Regions from separate parts of the Novosphingobium sp. BL-A-41-Hi4A-0G genome, predicted to be linked through region 1. Evidence: predicted binding sites of a transcription regulator. Region 1 holds the regulator's gene; the other holds the start of a gene.
The links. The regulator LexA, encoded in region 1, represses DNA repair genes until DNA is damaged. The targets are predictions, from matches to a motif close to GTTCCNCNCTTGTTCT.
Positions count from the first base shown of each region.

Region 2: recA (recombinase RecA) is a predicted target of LexA. The motif match lies at 5,678-5,693, and genes of this name have one in related genera.

Region 1 is NZ_CM145501.1:1,117,184-1,125,128, reverse strand. Features, by position in the region: gene trpD (anthranilate phosphoribosyltransferase) at 1-491, shown strand, start outside; gene trpC (indole-3-glycerol phosphate synthase TrpC) at 683-1,471, shown strand; gene moaC (cyclic pyranopterin monophosphate synthase MoaC) at 1,555-2,028, shown strand; gene ACZ1JX_RS05460 (molybdopterin molybdotransferase MoeA) at 2,039-3,244, shown strand; gene lexA (transcriptional repressor LexA) at 3,302-4,000, shown strand; gene ACZ1JX_RS05450 (energy transducer TonB) at 4,257-4,925, shown strand; gene ACZ1JX_RS05445 (ComEC/Rec2 family competence protein) at 4,892-7,186, opposite strand; gene gltX (glutamate--tRNA ligase) at 7,215-7,945, shown strand, end outside.
Region 2 is NZ_CM145501.1:407,439-415,383, forward strand. Features, by position in the region: gene secY (preprotein translocase subunit SecY) at 1-1,051, shown strand, start outside; gene ACZ1JX_RS02155 (adenylate kinase) at 1,082-1,732, shown strand; gene ACZ1JX_RS02160 (SRPBCC family protein) at 1,778-2,584, shown strand; gene gdhA (NADP-specific glutamate dehydrogenase) at 2,768-4,123, shown strand; gene ACZ1JX_RS02170 (hypothetical protein) at 4,192-4,575, opposite strand; gene ACZ1JX_RS02175 (helix-turn-helix domain-containing protein) at 4,586-5,464, opposite strand; gene recA (recombinase RecA) at 5,766-6,836, shown strand; gene ACZ1JX_RS02185 (glutathione S-transferase family protein) at 6,987-7,613, shown strand; gene ACZ1JX_RS02190 (class I SAM-dependent methyltransferase) at 7,618-7,945, shown strand, end outside.

The DNA of each region.
Region 1 (7,945 bases):
CCATCTTCAACCTGATGGGGCCGCTGGCCAATCCGGCAGGCGTGCGCCGGCAATTGGTCGGTATCGCGCGGCCCGCTTACGTGCCGATCTATGCCGAAGCGATCCGCCGCCTTGGCACAGATCACAGCATGGTCATCTCGGGCGATGAGGGGCTTGACGAGCTGAGCCTTGCGGGCGGCAACGAACTGGCCGAAGTGCGCGGCGGGGAAGTCCTGATGCGCCGTGTCTCGCCTGCCGATGTCGGTCTGCCGCAAGCTCCGGTCGACGCCATTCGCGGCGGCGATGCGACTTATAACGCCGCCGCCCTGCGCGCCCTGCTGCAGGGTGAGGAAGGGCCATACCGCGATGCCGTGCTGTTCAATGCCGCCGCCGCGCTGATCGTCGCAGGCGAGGCGAGCGACTGGCACGAAGGCATCGAAGAAGCCGCCGAAGCGCTCGACAAGGGCCTCGCCAACGTTCTCCTTAACTGCTGGATCGCGGCGCTGAAGTAGCGCTCTTGCCCACCCCCGACCCCTCCCGCCTGCGGGAGGGGAGAGCAAGCGTTGTGTCTAGCCCTCCCCCCTTCGACGGGCTCAGGATGAGCGGGAGGGCCGCGAGACTTGCCGAACGCAGTGAGGTTAGTCGCAGCTGCACAAGGACACACTTGCCCCCATGCGCCCAACCTCGCTAAGGCGCCCCTGCCATGACCGACAAGCTCACCGAAATCTGCGACACCAAGCGCATTGAAGTCGCCGCCCGCAAGGCCGCTGTCACCACCAGCGAACTTGCCGCACGCGCCAGTGAGCAGAGCGCCCCGCGCGGGTTCGAGGCGGCACTGCGGGCCAAGGCGCAGACCGGGTATGCCCTGATTGCCGAAATCAAGAAGGCGAGCCCCTCAAAGGGCCTGATCCGGGCGGATTTCGCACCCGCAGAACACGCTCGCGCCTATCAGGCAGGCGGCGCTGCCTGCCTTTCAGTGCTGACCGACGCGCCCTATTTTCAGGGGCATGAGGACTATCTGGTCGAAGCCCGCGCCGCCTGCTCCCTGCCGGTGATCCGCAAGGACTTCATGGTCGATCCGTGGCAGTGCCTTGAGGCGCGCGCCATCGGGGCTGATGCGATCCTGATCATCGCCGCCTGCCTTTCGGACAGCCAGATGGCCGAGATCGAAGCCGCCGCGCGCGAACAGGGCATGGACGCGCTGGTCGAAGTGCACAACGAAGAGGAAATGGAGCGCGCAAGCCGCCTGAAGTCGCGCCTGATCGGCGTGAACAACCGCGACCTCAAGCGCTTCGTCACCGACCTCACCACCACCGAACGCCTCGCCCCGCTCGCCCCGGAAGGCACGCTGCTGGTCGCCGAAAGCGGCATCAACACCCACGCCGACCTGCTGCGACTGGAACAGTGCGGCGCGCGCACCTTCCTCGTGGGGGAAGCGCTGATGCGGCAGATGGACGTGGAAGCTGCGACACGAGCGTTGCTCGTCGGCTGATTGCCATCCCCTGAGAGGGATTTGCGGTTTTCGCGCGGGACGGTGTAGACCTCGCCCAGGTGCAAAGACTGCCGAGGACCTTGATGAACGACCTGACGCATATCGATTCGGCCGGAACTGCACGGATGGTCGACGTTGGCGGCAAGGCTGAAACGCATCGCGTCGCAATCGCCCGCGGCTTCATTCGGATGTCCGATGCCACGCTCGAAGCGATCCGGACGGGCAATGCTCCGAAGGGAGACGTGCTCGGCCCCGCCCGCATCGCCGGAATCTTGGCAGCCAAGAGGACTGGCGATCTCATTCCGCTGTGCCATCCGCTGGCGCTCGATGCGGTGAACGTGGACTTCGCGCTGGTCGACGGCGGCATCGAATGCACGGCCACTGCCTCGCTCACAGGGCGCACCGGGGTGGAGATGGAGGCTCTGACGGCCGTCAGCCTTGCCCTGTTGACGATCTACGACATGGCCAAGGCTCTGGACAAGGGCATGGTCATCGAAACGATGCGGTTGATAGAGAAGCGTGGCGGCAAGTCCGGCACCTGGCGCGCAGGTGAATGAGCACCGGCGCATGAGAACACCGCCCCTCCCCCTCGCCGAGGCGCAAGCGCGCCTGCTGGCGCTGGCGCCGTCGCTGGGGGTGGAGCACCGGGCGGTCACCGAGTGCCTTGGCCACTATCTTGCGGCAGACCTTCACGCCCGACGCACCCAACCTGCCGCGCCAGTCTCGGCGATGGATGGCTATGCCTTGCTCAGCGCCGAACTTCCGGGACCGTGGCGCGTTATCGGGGAGAGCGCGGCGGGGCATCCGTTTGGCGGCGTGGTGGGCACAGGCGAAGCCGTGCGGATCAGCACTGGCGCTGTCGTGCCCGATGGCGCGGATATGGTGCTGTTGCAGGAAGATGCTGCGCGCGATGGCGATATCCTGAGACTCACCGGCGAGCCACCGGTTCCGCCCATCCGCCACGTTCGCCCGGCCGGCATGGACTTCGCTGAAGACGCCGTACTGATCGAGGCGGGCCTGCGCATTGGCCCTGCTCAGATCGCGCTCGCCATCGCGGGAGGCCATGCGCACCTGCCGGTCCGCCGCAGACTGCGCCTCACGGTGATCGACAGCGGTGACGAGCTCGTCGCGCCGGGGCACCTGCCCGCACTGCACCAATTGCCCGCCAGCAACGGCCCGATGCTCTGCGCAATGGTCGGCGGGCTTCCGGTCGACGTCCGCCATCGCGGCCCGGTCGCCGATGATCTCAATGCCTTGGCCCGCGCTTTCGATGCCGAGCGGGAGGCCGACGTGATCGTTACCAGCGGCGGGGCATCGGTCGGCGATCATGATCTGGTCCGTCCGGCGCTGGAGTCGGTGGGCGCGTCGATCGATTTCTGGCGCGTGGGTATCAAGCCGGGCAAGCCCCTGCTGGTGGCGACGCGGGGATCCCAGATCATACTCGGCCTGCCCGGAAATCCCGCTTCAGCCTTTGTCACCGCGTTCCTGTTCATGTTGCCGCTGCTGCGTGCAGGGTTGGGCGCGCGCGATGCGCTGCCGCGCGCGATCCCCTCGCGCCTCGCAACGCCGATGGCGGCAGGAGGAAGTCGGATGGAGTTCCTCCGCGCGCGCTGGGACGGCGCGACTGTCAGCCTCGACACGCTGCAGGATTCGGGTGCGCTTTCGCCGCTGTCGCGCGCCAACGCGCTGGTCATGCGCGAAGCAGGAGCGGCGGCGATAGCCGCAGGAACGGATGTTCCGGTTTACCTGCTCGAGAATGGCGGAATTGCTTGACGAGTCGTAATTGGTTGCTTATCCGTTCCGCATTCGTTCACCTGCGGAGAACCGCCAATGTTGACGCGCAAGCAGCATGAACTGCTCTCTTTCATTCAGGTCCGTCTGGAGGAATCCGGCATTTCCCCCTCGTTCGAGGAAATGAAGGAGGCGCTCGATCTCAAGTCAAAGTCCGGCGTTCACCGCCTGATTTCGGCGCTTGAGGAACGCGGCTTCATCCGACGTCTGCCCAATCGCGCCCGCGCGCTCGAAGTGCTGCGCCAGCCTGACAGTGCGGTGAGCAAGCCTGCCATGGCGCGCGAACCTGCTGCAGCAAGCGCTGTCGTGACACCGCTGCGCCCAGCGGCAAAGGTTGCACCTGCTCCGGCGAACGACGTGATCGAACTGCCGCTCCACGGCAAGATCGCCGCAGGTGTGCCGATCGAGGCCTTGGAAACCACCGCCACCCTCCCCGTTCCCGCTGCACTGCTCGGTGCAGGTGAGCATTACGCACTCGAGGTTTCAGGGGACTCGATGGTCGAGGCGGGGATTTTCGACGGCGACTATGCGCTTGTCCGCAAGACCGACATCGCGCGCGACGGCGAAATCGTCGTGGCGCTGGTGCGGGGCGAGGAAGCGACGCTGAAGTATCTGCATCGCGAGAAGGGCATGATCCGGCTCGATCCGGCCAACTCGGCCTATGATCCGCAGTTCTACCGGCCGGACGAAGTGGCCGTGCAGGGCAAGCTGGCCGGGTTGCTGCGGCGGTATCACTGACGACGCAGTCCGCCGCCGGTTCGCGGCGATCGAGCGTTCTCGAAATGAAAAGGGCCGTTCGCGGGGTAACTCGCGAGCGGCTTTTCTTACTCTGCCAATCCGCTATGCCTAATATCAATCAATTTGGTTGAGATTTTTCTGGCACGTACGGCTTCGCAGGTGTAGTTTCCGTTGTTACCGAATGCCCCGCACGGGGCGCCCCTTCCGGGACGGCCTGCCATCAGATGGGGCGTCGGCAACGGAAGAGGTGTTGCCAATGGCTTATGCAGTTGAAAATACGAGACGCCGGCAGACGCAGACCTTCATCGCGGTGGGCCTGCTCCACGGGGTGGCGATCTGGGCCATCGCTTCGGGCTTCGCGAGCGGCATGGTTCATATCATCAAGGACCGGCTGGTCGCGCAGCAGTGGAAGGACGACGAGGTAACGGTGACACCGATCGCGCCGCCACCTGACATCAAGCCAGCGATCAAGCCGGAGACCCGCCCGCTGGTCGCGCCCAAGCCGGATATCTCGCTAGGCCCGGTCGATCCCGGCATCGGCATCCGTCCGGTCGACATTACCCCGATCGCACCTGTCGATATCGGACCTCTGACGCCGCCTGACGTAAAGCCCTCGCCCTCGGCAAGCTTTGCGTTGCGTTCAGCGGCCCCGAAGGGCTCGCCCGGATCGTGGGTTTCGGATCGCGACTATCCCAGCGCCGCAATTCGCGAGGAGCGCGAGGGGCTCACGCGGTTCCGCCTGACCATCGGAGCCGATGGCAGGGTGACGGGTTGCGAGATCACCGGATCGAGCGGTTCGGCGGATCTCGATGCGGCAACTTGCGCCAAGGTCAGCGCTCGCGCCCGTTTCGTCCCGGCACTCGGTGGCGATGGCATGCCGACGAGCGGGAGCTACAGCGGCTCGGTGCGCTGGGTCCTGCCGTGACCTGATGAGCCGGGGCCTGTTGACTTCTCCACGACAGGCCCCGGTCCCTTACCTCGGTCAGGGCGGGGTTCGGGCCAACGGTACCAGCCTTGCAGGCCTTGCGTCTCAGCCACAGTGCGGATGTGGCCGCTGGACAGGTTGATCGACAGGCCGCCGGTCGTGGCGAGGTAGGTCCGGTCGGCCTTAAGCATCCTTGGTCGGCAGGAGAACGGCAGGCGGCGGTCGGCGACAACGATGTCGGCGCGCTCGCATGCAGCGGCGAGTGCAAGATCGTCGATATAGTTGCGGCTGCGTGTAATTAGGAGGGTGAAGCGCCTCCCGCCGCGCAGCAATCGGGCGACGCAAAAGTCGTCGTTGCATCTGGCCTCGCGCCACGCGTCCAGCGGGCGCAACTCGCCTTCCATTCCCGCCAGTTCGAGCAGGTTGTCGCGCATGTATTCGCCGCGCCCCATGCGCAGTACGATCAGGTCGTTCCCCGCGCCGGTGATCCCGACGTGGTGACCATCGCCGGTGACAAGAATGTCGGGCGTCGGCGTGAGGGCCATGGCAACGAGCGCAAGTCCTGTTGGGGCGAGGCCCCAAAGCCGGACCCGCCCCGTCCAAAGCGCCAGCCAGAGCATCCCGGACAGGAAGAGGATGAAACTCCACGGTGCAACTGGCGGCAGCATCGTGACGGCGCCGGGCTGTCCCGCGACAAAGTGCGCCAGCGCGAGCAGCAGGTCGAGCGACTTGCCGACAAGCCACCAGACCGGGGCGCCCGCACCCCCAAGATCCAGCATCAGGGCGATACCGATCAGCGGCATGGTGACAAAGGTGGTCAGCGGGATGGCGATGACGTTGGCCAGCGAACCGTAGACACCTGCGCGGTGGAAGTGGAACAGGCCGATCGGCATCAGGGCGAGTTCGATGACCAAACCGGTGACCAGCAGGAGAATCAGGCTGCGCGCCATGCGCACGAGCGGGCCGTGGTGTTCGCCGGTCAGGAAGGCCTTCACGGGCGCGCTTGAGTGGAAGGCGATGATCGCGATCACCGCGGCAAAGCTCATCTGGAAACTGGGGCCGAGCACGGCTTCGGGCCAGAACAGCATCACGACAAGTCCACCAACCGCGACCATGCGCAGAGAAAGGGGGTCACGTCCGAGCGCCAGTGCAGCGAGGACCAGCAGCGCCCCGATGCAGGAGCGGATCGTCGGAACTTCGGCTCCCGTGAGCAAGGTGTAGGCGAGGCCCGCAAGCGCCCCGGCCAAGGCGGCTGCTAGCGGCACGCGGATGCGCAGGGCTATCCATGGTACGAGCGCGAGCAGGCGCGCGACGATCCAGTAGACCGCGCCGACCAGCGCGCTGACGTGAAGGCCGCTGATAGACAGCAGGTGCGTCAGGCCTGCGTCGCGCATGGCGTCCTCGTCACTCTCGGCGATGGCGCCGCGATCGCCGCTGGCGAAGGCGGCGGCAATGGTCCCGGCCGATCCGCCAAGGCGGGACCGTACATGGTCGGCAAGACTCTTCTGCAGGCCACGCAGCGTGGCGCCACGGTGCGAGGGGGCAAGGACGCGAACCTCGCCGATCACGCTGCCCGTGGCCGCCAATCCATCGAACCAGGCGGCGCGGGCGAAATCGTAGGCTCCAGGCAGCATCGGCGCGGCAGGGGGCATAAGGCGTGCCCGCACCCGCGCCTGCGCGCCCTCGACAAGACCTTGTGCGTCCTTGTCATAAGGCAGATTGACGCGGACCCGGACGGGGCCGGGAAAATCCGCCAGTCGTGTCTTGAGGACGAGGCGCGCCCGGGCCTTGGCGGGTTCTTCGCGACGCTCGACCACTTCGCCCTGAAGCGTCACAACGCGCGGGGCTGCGATCCCCGGCTGTCCGACCAGTGCAGAGCGCGTCCAGATCGTAGCGAGACCGGCCGCGACCATGATCGCGACACCGATGATGGCGAGCCGCAAGTGCGGATGGCGGATTTCGTCGATGACGAGGATGGCAATGATCGCCAGCGCAGAGCAGACCAGGAGCGCTGCAATCCATTGCGCCGGGACTGGCAGATTGACCCACAAGACGATGCCGGCGGCGAAGGCAACGACCAGCCAGAGTCCGCGTTCGAAAGGACGGGCATCGAGGAATGCATCGGCCCCGTCAGCGCCCCTCTCAAGCATGCTGGACAATCGCGCGCGGATGTCCCAATGCCGCGCGCGTCGGCCCGGTACATCGACCGGATCGGCGGCGGGATCGTCCGCCGCTGGCCCAAGTGTCGCCGGAGACGCCATGGATTTCAAAGGAAGGATAGCGCGGCCAATGGCAAGCGCCACTGACACCGTTTCTGCAGGATCGACCACCGCCAAGGGCGTCGTCACCCGCTTTGCCCCCTCGCCCACCGGCTTCCTGCACATCGGCGGCGCGCGCACCGCGCTGTTCAACTGGCTCTATGCTCGCCACAACGGCGGCAAGTACCTGCTGCGCATCGAGGATACCGACCGCGCGCGGTCAACCGATGCGGCGATCGAGGCGATTTTCGACGGGCTCAACTGGCTGGGCCTGGGGGGGGACGAGGAACCGGTGTTCCAGTTCGCCCGGTCAGAACGCCATGCCGAAGTTGCGCACAAGCTGCTCGATTCCGGCCATGCCTATCGCTGCTACCTGACGCAGGAAGAGCTGGCGGCGCGGCGCGAGAAGGCACAGGCTGAGCGTCGGCCGTTCCGCATCGACAGCGAATGGCGCGATGCAACGCCCGATCAGTGGCCTGCGGATCAGTCCTATGTCGTGCGGATGAAGTCCCCGCGCGAGGGCGAGACGACAATTCCGGACCGCGTGCAGGGTTCGATTACCGTCCAGAACAGCGAGCTCGACGATTTCATCGTCCTGCGCTCTGACGGCACGCCGACCTACATGCTGGCCGTGGTGGTCGACGATCACGACATGGGCGTGACCCATGTCATCCGTGGCGATGACCACATCAACAACGCCTTCCGCCAGCTCGTCATCGTGCGGGCCATGGATGCCATCGAGGGCGGTTGGCCCGACCCGGT
Region 2 (7,945 bases), 710 kb from region 1:
TGCCGCGATGAAGAAGGAAGGCGAGAGCGGGCGCAAGAAGCTCAACCAGTACACGCGCTATGGCGCAGTGCTGCTCACCGCGATCCAGGGCTGGGTGCTCGCCTCCGGGCTTGAAGCATACGGCGCGTCGAGCGGTCTGCAGGCGGTGGTAAATCCGGGCCTCCTCTTCCGTGTCGGAGCGGTCATCTCGTTGATCGGCGGCACCATGTTCCTGCTGTGGCTGGGCGAGCAGATCACCTCGCGCGGGATCGGCAACGGCGTTTCGCTGATCATCATGGCCGGCATCGTCGCGCAGCTGCCGAAGTTCTTCGGCAACCTGTTCGAAGGCGGCCGCACCGGCTCGATCTCGCCGTTCCTGATTGTCGGCATCGTGATCATGCTGGTCGGCCTCGTGCTGGCGATCTGCTTCTTCGAGCGTGCGACGCGGCGGCTGCTGATCCAGTATCCCAAGCGCGCGACGCAGCGCGGCATGATGAATGCCGACCGCAGCCACCTGCCCTTGAAGCTCAACACCGCAGGCGTGATCCCGCCGATCTTCGCCAGCTCGCTGCTGCTGCTGCCGCTGACCATCACGCAGTTCGCCGGCAAGTCGATCTCGCCCGACACCACGATGGGGCAGGTGATCGTCTCGCTGAACCAGTACCTTGGGCACGGCAAGCCGCTCTACATGCTGTTCTATGCGCTCGGGATCATCTTCTTTTCGTTCTTCTACACCGCCGTGGTGTTCAACCCGGAAGAGACGGCCGAGAACCTCAAGAAGAATGGCGGGTTCATTCCCGGCATCCGTCCGGGCAAGAACACCCAGACCTACTTAGACTATGTGCTAACTCGCATCACCGTGCTGGGTGCGGCATACATCACCGTGGTCTGCGTCGTGCCGGAATTCATCATGGCGGAGACAGGCATGGGGACGCTGTTCTTCGGCGGCACCAGCCTGCTGATCGTGGTCAACGTCACGGTCGACACCATTACCCAGATCCAGTCGCACTTGCTGGCGCACCAGTATGGCGACCTGATCAAGAAGGCGAAACTGAAGGGACGGCTGCGCTGAGGGCAGCAGCTGCATGAGGGGAGCGATTTCGTGAACATCATCCTGTTGGGGCCTCCGGGCGCGGGCAAGGGCACGCAGGCCCAGCGTCTGGTCGAACGCCATTGCATGAAGCAGCTCTCCACGGGCGACATGCTCCGTGCGGCGGTCAAGGCTCAGACGCCGGTCGGCCTCAAGGCCAAGGCCGTGATGGAAGCGGGTCAGCTCGTTTCGGACGAGATCGTCTCGGCCCTGATCGGTGATGAACTCGATGCGCTGGCCGAGGGCCAGGGCGCGATCTTCGATGGCTATCCCCGCACCGCCCCGCAGGCGGAATCGCTCGAGGCGATCCTGGCGAGCCGCGGCAAGAAGCTTGACTACGTGATCGAGCTCGACGTGAACGAGGATGCGCTCGTCGAGCGCATCACCGGGCGTTACACCTGCGCCACCTGCGGCAAGGGCTATCACGACACGTTCGAGAAGCCTGCTGTCGAAGGTACCTGCGACAAGTGCGGCGGTCACGAGTTCAAGCGCCGTCCCGACGACAACGAGGAAACCGTGCGCACCCGCATGGCCGAATATCGTGCCAAGACCGCGCCGATCCTGCCGATCTACGAAGCGCAGGGCATCGTCAGCCGGGTTGATGGCATGGCGGACATGGATGAGGTCACGGCAGCCATTGAGGCAATCCTCGGCAAGCGCTAACACGCAGGCGTGACCCGCCCGTCCCGGTGCGGGCGGAGGCGCGTGATGGCCAAGGTCCTGAAATTCCTGACGGCGGGGCTTGGCGGCCTCGCCGTTGTTGCGTCTGCTCCCGCTCGCGCCGAAGTGACGACGCGGACTGACGCAGGGTTCGTCGTGCGGGTGACTGCAGAGGTCGCCGCGAGCCCCGCCGATGCGTGGAAGGCCTTCACCACGCCATCGCTGTGGTGGAACCCACAGCACACCTTTTCGGGCGAGTCCGTGAACCTGGCCATGGACCCTTCAGCCAACGGGTGCTTCTGCGAGAAGCTGCCGGTGCCCAAGGGCGCGCCAGCGACGCAGAAGCCGGGGTCGGTGATGCACATGCGGGTGGTCTATGCCGAGCCCTACCGGGCGCTGCGGCTCGTCGGTGGATTGGGTCCGCTGCAGTCCGAGGCGGTCAACGGCACGATGACAGTGACGTTCAAGCCGGTCGACGGGAGTGGCGGCAAGACCACGCGGATCCTGTGGGAGTACGTGGTCGGCGGTTTCATGCGCTACAAGACCGAAACGATCTCCGGCGCGGTCGACAAGGTGCTGACCGAGCAGATTGCGGGTCTTTCCAAGCTGATCGGTCCGGCGGTGATGCAGGCTGCGCCGGCAGCTGTAGTGCCCGAAGCAACGCCTGAGCCAAAGGTGCCCGATGCTGCGTCCGAACCGCCTGCGATGAAGCAGGAGCCTGTCGGCGAGGATGCGCCGACCTACACGCCCGATCCCAACAGGGACGACGCGGCCGCTGCGGAATCGGTCAAATCGGCACTGGATGGCCTGTTCAAGAAGAAGGTCGAGGACGACCGACTCCCGCCAGGGCGCTAGACAGGCTTCAAGGTGCGCTTCGCCGCTTTCCCGTAGCGCAAAACCCGCTAATCTCTCTGCCACAACAGCGCGACTCGGGGCTTGGCCGAAGTCGTGCAGACACGGGCCGCACCCAGCGAATCCTGGCCGCCATTCCGGCAGCCGCATCGGGAGCCAAAAGGCTCCGATCAGGGGGAGAGTACCGTGGCCGTTTCCGATCATGTTGACCTGCCGACCTTCATGGAAGGCGTGAAGAAGCGCAATCCCTATCAGCCGGAGTTCGTCCAGGCGGTGCAGGAGGTTGCCGAAGACATCTTCGAGTTCATGCAGGACAAGGAAGAGTACCACTCGCAGCAGATCCTGCGCCGCATCGCCGAGCCGGACCGCGTGGTGTCCTTTCGCGTCTGCTGGGAAGACGACAAGGGCAACATCCGCGTGCAGCGCGGGTGGCGCGTGCAGAACAACAACGCGATCGGCCCCTACAAGGGCGGCATCCGTTTCCACCCATCGGTGACCGAATCGGTCCTGAAGTTCCTCGCCTTCGAGCAGACCTTCAAGAACGCGCTGACCGGCCTGCCGATGGGCGGCGGCAAGGGCGGATCGAACTTCAATCCCAAGGGCAAGAGCGTGCGCGAGATCATGCGCTTCTGCCAGTCGTTCATGACCGAACTCTATCGCCATATCGGTGCCGACGTCGACGTTCCGGCAGGCGACATCGGCGTGGGCGGGCGCGAGATCGGCTTCATGTTCGGCCAGTACAAGCGCATCACCAACAACTTCACCGGCGTGCTGACCGGCAAGGGCCTGGAATGGGGCGGCTCGCTGATCCGCACCGAGGCGACTGGCTATGGCGCAGTCTACTTCCTTGCCAACATGCTCGCCACCAAGGGCGAGGACCTGACCGGCAAGACGGCGGTGATCTCGGGCTCGGGCAACGTGGCGACCCATGCGGCCGAGAAGATCGTCCAGCTGGGCGGCAAGGTGCTGACCCTCTCGGATTCAGGGGGCTACATCCACGATCCTGATGGCATCGACCAGGAGAAGATCGACTGGGTCAAGACCCACAAGACCCATCGCCGCGGCCGCATTGAGGAATATGTCGAGGCCTTCCCGAAGGCGACGTTCGTGGCAGGCAAGACGCCGTGGGGCGTGCCATGTGACGTGGCATTGCCGTGCGCCACGCAGAACGAGCTGCTGGGCGACGATGCGCGCATGCTGATCGCCAATGGCTGCAAGGCGGTGGCCGAGGGCGCGAACATGCCGACCGACCTTGACGGCGTGCACGTGTTCAAGGCGGCCAAGATCCTCTATGCGCCGGGCAAGGCCTCGAATGCGGGTGGCGTTGCCGTCTCCGGCCTCGAAATGAGCCAGAACTCCGAACGCCGTTCCTGGAAGGAAGAAGAGCTGCAGCAGATGCTCAAGGACATCATGGCCGGCATCCACAAGTCCTGCCTTGCCTATGGCGACCAGGGCGGCGGGTACATTGATTACGTGAAGGGTGCCAATATCGCCGGCTTCAAGAAGGTGGCCGATGCGATGCTGGCGTTCGGCGTGGTGTAGCGCACCGGCGCTTTGCGCATGATGAGATGAACACGGGCCCGGGGCAAGTCTTCGGGCCCGTTGTCGTTTCAGTCCTCGAACTCTGTGGCAATCCGCGCGAGGCAGCGCAGGAACGCGGCGAACACGGCGCCCGGTAGCGTGGTGGCATTCTGCGAGTAGCCGCTGTGAATCCCGGCAAGTGCAACCTTGGCGATATGCGTCTTCGAGGATTCGAAGCGCGATGCGGCAATTTCGAGGCAATCCGGAATCGCGGCAAAGGCAGCGGCTTCGTGCTCGCCCGCGGCATAGCGGCGGAGCGCATCGGCGATCCTGCGCGGATCAAGTCCCGGAGCCGTGATCGCGAAGCGTTGTTCGCCCAGCACGATATCACACAGTTCGGCAGCCCCCGACTCCATGCCGTGCTGGTCGTTGCGCTCGACGCTTTCGGCCATCTTGAGCAGACGGCTGCGCAAGTTGGCGATGCTAATGATCTGCCCCGCCTGCGGCGGCGGCGAGAAGGTCGGCCACGGGAGAGACTTCCTGCAAGGCATATCCTGACGATCCATGGCTCGTGATCCTGATGCTGGGTTTCAATTTGGCTCTGAGGCCGGAGATGAGGACCTGGAGGGACTTCGGCGAGATCGGGCGATGCACAGACCTTCCGGTTGCGGCGAGCCTCTGGTTGCGAACGGGCGATCCCCTGGCTGCTACAAGCAACGACAGGATCTTTGCTTCGCGGCCGAGAAGGGGCGTGACGACGTAATGCTGAAGGTGCAGCTCACGCACCTCGCGCAGCAGTTCGTCGGTCTGCCGCTGACCCATGCGGGCGAGAATGGCCTCGATGCGGGCCTGTCCTTCCGGCGTGGACATGCCGACATCGAACACGTCATCGAAACCGACGTTGAGAATCTGCGCACGTACTCTTGGTCTGGCATCACGCAGCAGGGCAATCTTGGCCTTGCCCTTCAGCAACGGGCGATAGATGCGCATGAACTTGCGGATGCGGACCGGATCGCTTCCCACAACGAAGATAACGCTGTAGGCCTGACGCCCGTCATCGGTGTAAGCCGTGTAGTCGTCGGTGATGCGAAAGACTTGTGCCGTTTCGCAAAAGGCTGCGGCACAGGCCACTTCCATCGGCGGAGCGCCGTTTCCAAAATGAAGAATCCTTGCGGCCACCCCTACAGTGTGGCTCTGCCTTGCGGTCAGGAATTGATCTTCGGAACTCCAGGCCGAATCCGCCGCGCGCAGCTTCGTAGACGTCTTGCGCCTTCGGTCGCTATTGAAACGCATGTTGCTATAACTTTCGATATATCTAGAGATATACTTATAGATATTCGTTAGCCTTGCAATTGCGATCAATGGTTAACGGACCGGACGTGGGCCGAGTCGCCAGCTGTGGGGGGTGGAGAGTCCTTTGCGACGTTGAAATGAGGGTGCCGCGTCGGTGGCATGGCGGATGCGGCGGTTCTCCGGGCCGTGTGAGGCACACATGACGGGTTGCTTGTCGGCCGGGAAAAGCGTCTGGCGATAAGTGTTTGCGATAACGTGCTTCCAGAACGGAGCGATTTTTTCGTTCCCCTCTTGTTCTAATGGAACACAACAAGTACATAACCCTTGTTGACGGCTCATGTCAGCCAACTCTAGCAAGGGAAACGAAGCCATGGCGGCTCAGCTCAAGCTCATCGAGGAAGGTAAGATCAAGGACATGGATCGTCAGAAGGCGCTCGACGCGGCCCTTGCGCAGATTGACCGCGCGTTCGGCAAGGGGTCGGCAATGAAGCTGGGCTCGAAGGAAGCGATGCAGGTGGAAGCGATTTCCACCGGATCGCTCGGGCTCGATATCGCGCTCGGCGTGGGCGGATTGCCGCGCGGCCGCGTGATCGAGGTTTACGGGCCGGAAAGTTCGGGCAAGACCACGCTCGCGCTGCACGTGATTGCCGAGGCGCAGAAGAATGGCGGCACCGCTGCCTTCATCGACGCCGAACACGCGCTTGACCCGGTCTATGCCCGCAAGCTGGGCGTGGACATCGACAACCTGATCGTCTCGCAGCCTGATACGGGCGAGCAGGCGCTGGAAATCACCGACACGCTGGTGCGCTCCAACGCGATCGACGTGCTGGTGGTTGACTCGGTGGCAGCGCTCGTGCCGCGTGCCGAAATCGAAGGCGAGATGGGCGACAGCCATGTCGGTCTTCAGGCCCGCCTGATGAGCCAGTCGCTGCGCAAGCTGACCGGCTCGATCAGCCGCTCGCGCTGCATGGTGATCTTCATCAACCAGCTGCGCATGAAGATCGGCGTGATGTACGGCAACCCCGAGACGACGACGGGCGGCAACGCGCTCAAGTTCTACGCTTCGGTCCGCCTCGACATCCGCCGCACCGGGCAGATCAAGGACCGTGACGAGATCGTCGGCAACGCCACGCGCGTGAAGGTGGTCAAGAACAAGGTCGCCCCGCCGTTCAAGCAGGTCGAATTCGACATCATGTATGGCGAGGGCATTTCCAAGATCGGCGAGATTCTCGATCTTGGCGTCAAGGCCGGGCTCGTCGAGAAGTCCGGCGCCTGGTTCAGCTATGACTCCATTCGCATCGGGCAGGGGCGTGAGAACGCCAAGAACTTCCTGCGCGAGAACCGTGAACTTTGCGACCGGTTGGAAGCTGCGATCCGTGGCCGCACCGACAAGGTTGCCGAAGGTCTGATGGTCGGTCCGGACGCGGACGACGACGTCTGATCTTCAAGGCGGCGGGCCTGCAGCCTCCATCCGCACCCGCCTGCCACACCAAAGAGCCCGCGCATTCCCCGGCAGGAATGGGCGGGCTTTTTGTTTGCGTTCTGATGGTTGGCGTTTAACCTTGCGGTTAATCCAACAGGAGTCCCGACCATGGCGATCATCGTGCACCACCTCAACAACAGCCGTTCGCAGCGCGTCCTGTGGCTGCTCGAGGAACTGGGCGTGGATTACGAGATCCGCCATTACCAGCGCGATGCCGTCACCAATCTCGCGCCGCCCGAACTGAAAGCGGTGCATCCCCTCGGCAAGTCGCCGCTGCTCGAGATCGATGGCCGGGTGATCGAGGAATCAGGCGCGATCGTGCAGGTGCTGTGCGAGCGTTATGGCAATGGCGCGTGGTTGCCTGCTGCCGGGTCCGATGATGCGCTGCGCCATCTCGAATTGATGCACTTCGCCGAAGGCTCGGCGATGACGCCTGTTCTCCTCCAGCTTTACACCTCGCGCCTTGGCGATGCTGCGGAACCGTTGAAGCCGCGCATCGACGAGCAACTGGCTGCGCACTTCGGCTACATGGAACAGATCCTGCGCCCCTCCGGGCACTTCATCGGTGACGACTGGACCGGGGCGGACGTGATGCTGAGCTTCCCGGCAGAGATCGCGGTGATGAACGGCGCAGGCGCGCATTTTCCCAAGCTCGCGGCCTTCGTCGCTGCCGTCCATGCCCGTCCCGCGTGGCAGCGGGCCCGCGAGAAGGGCGGCGCCTACTTCGGGATGTGATGCGATGACGAATGCAGGGGACTGGCAGGGCACCGTCGGGCGGAGCTGGGCGGCGGAATGGCGGCGAACCGACGTCAGCTTTTCCGAGCTTACCCCCGCATTGCTTTCTGCCATTGCGGCCGAGCAGGGGAGTGACGTCGTCGATATCGGCTGTGGTGCGGGCGAGCTGGCCATGGCCGTCGCGGCGGCGAGACCTCAGGCACGGGTGACGGGAATCGATATTTCGCCGGACCTGATCGAAGCGGCCTCGGAGCGCGCCTATGCCGCGAACCTTTCGTTCGAACTGGCCGATGCGACCGCGTGGCAACCGCGCAACAGGCCAGACCTGCTGG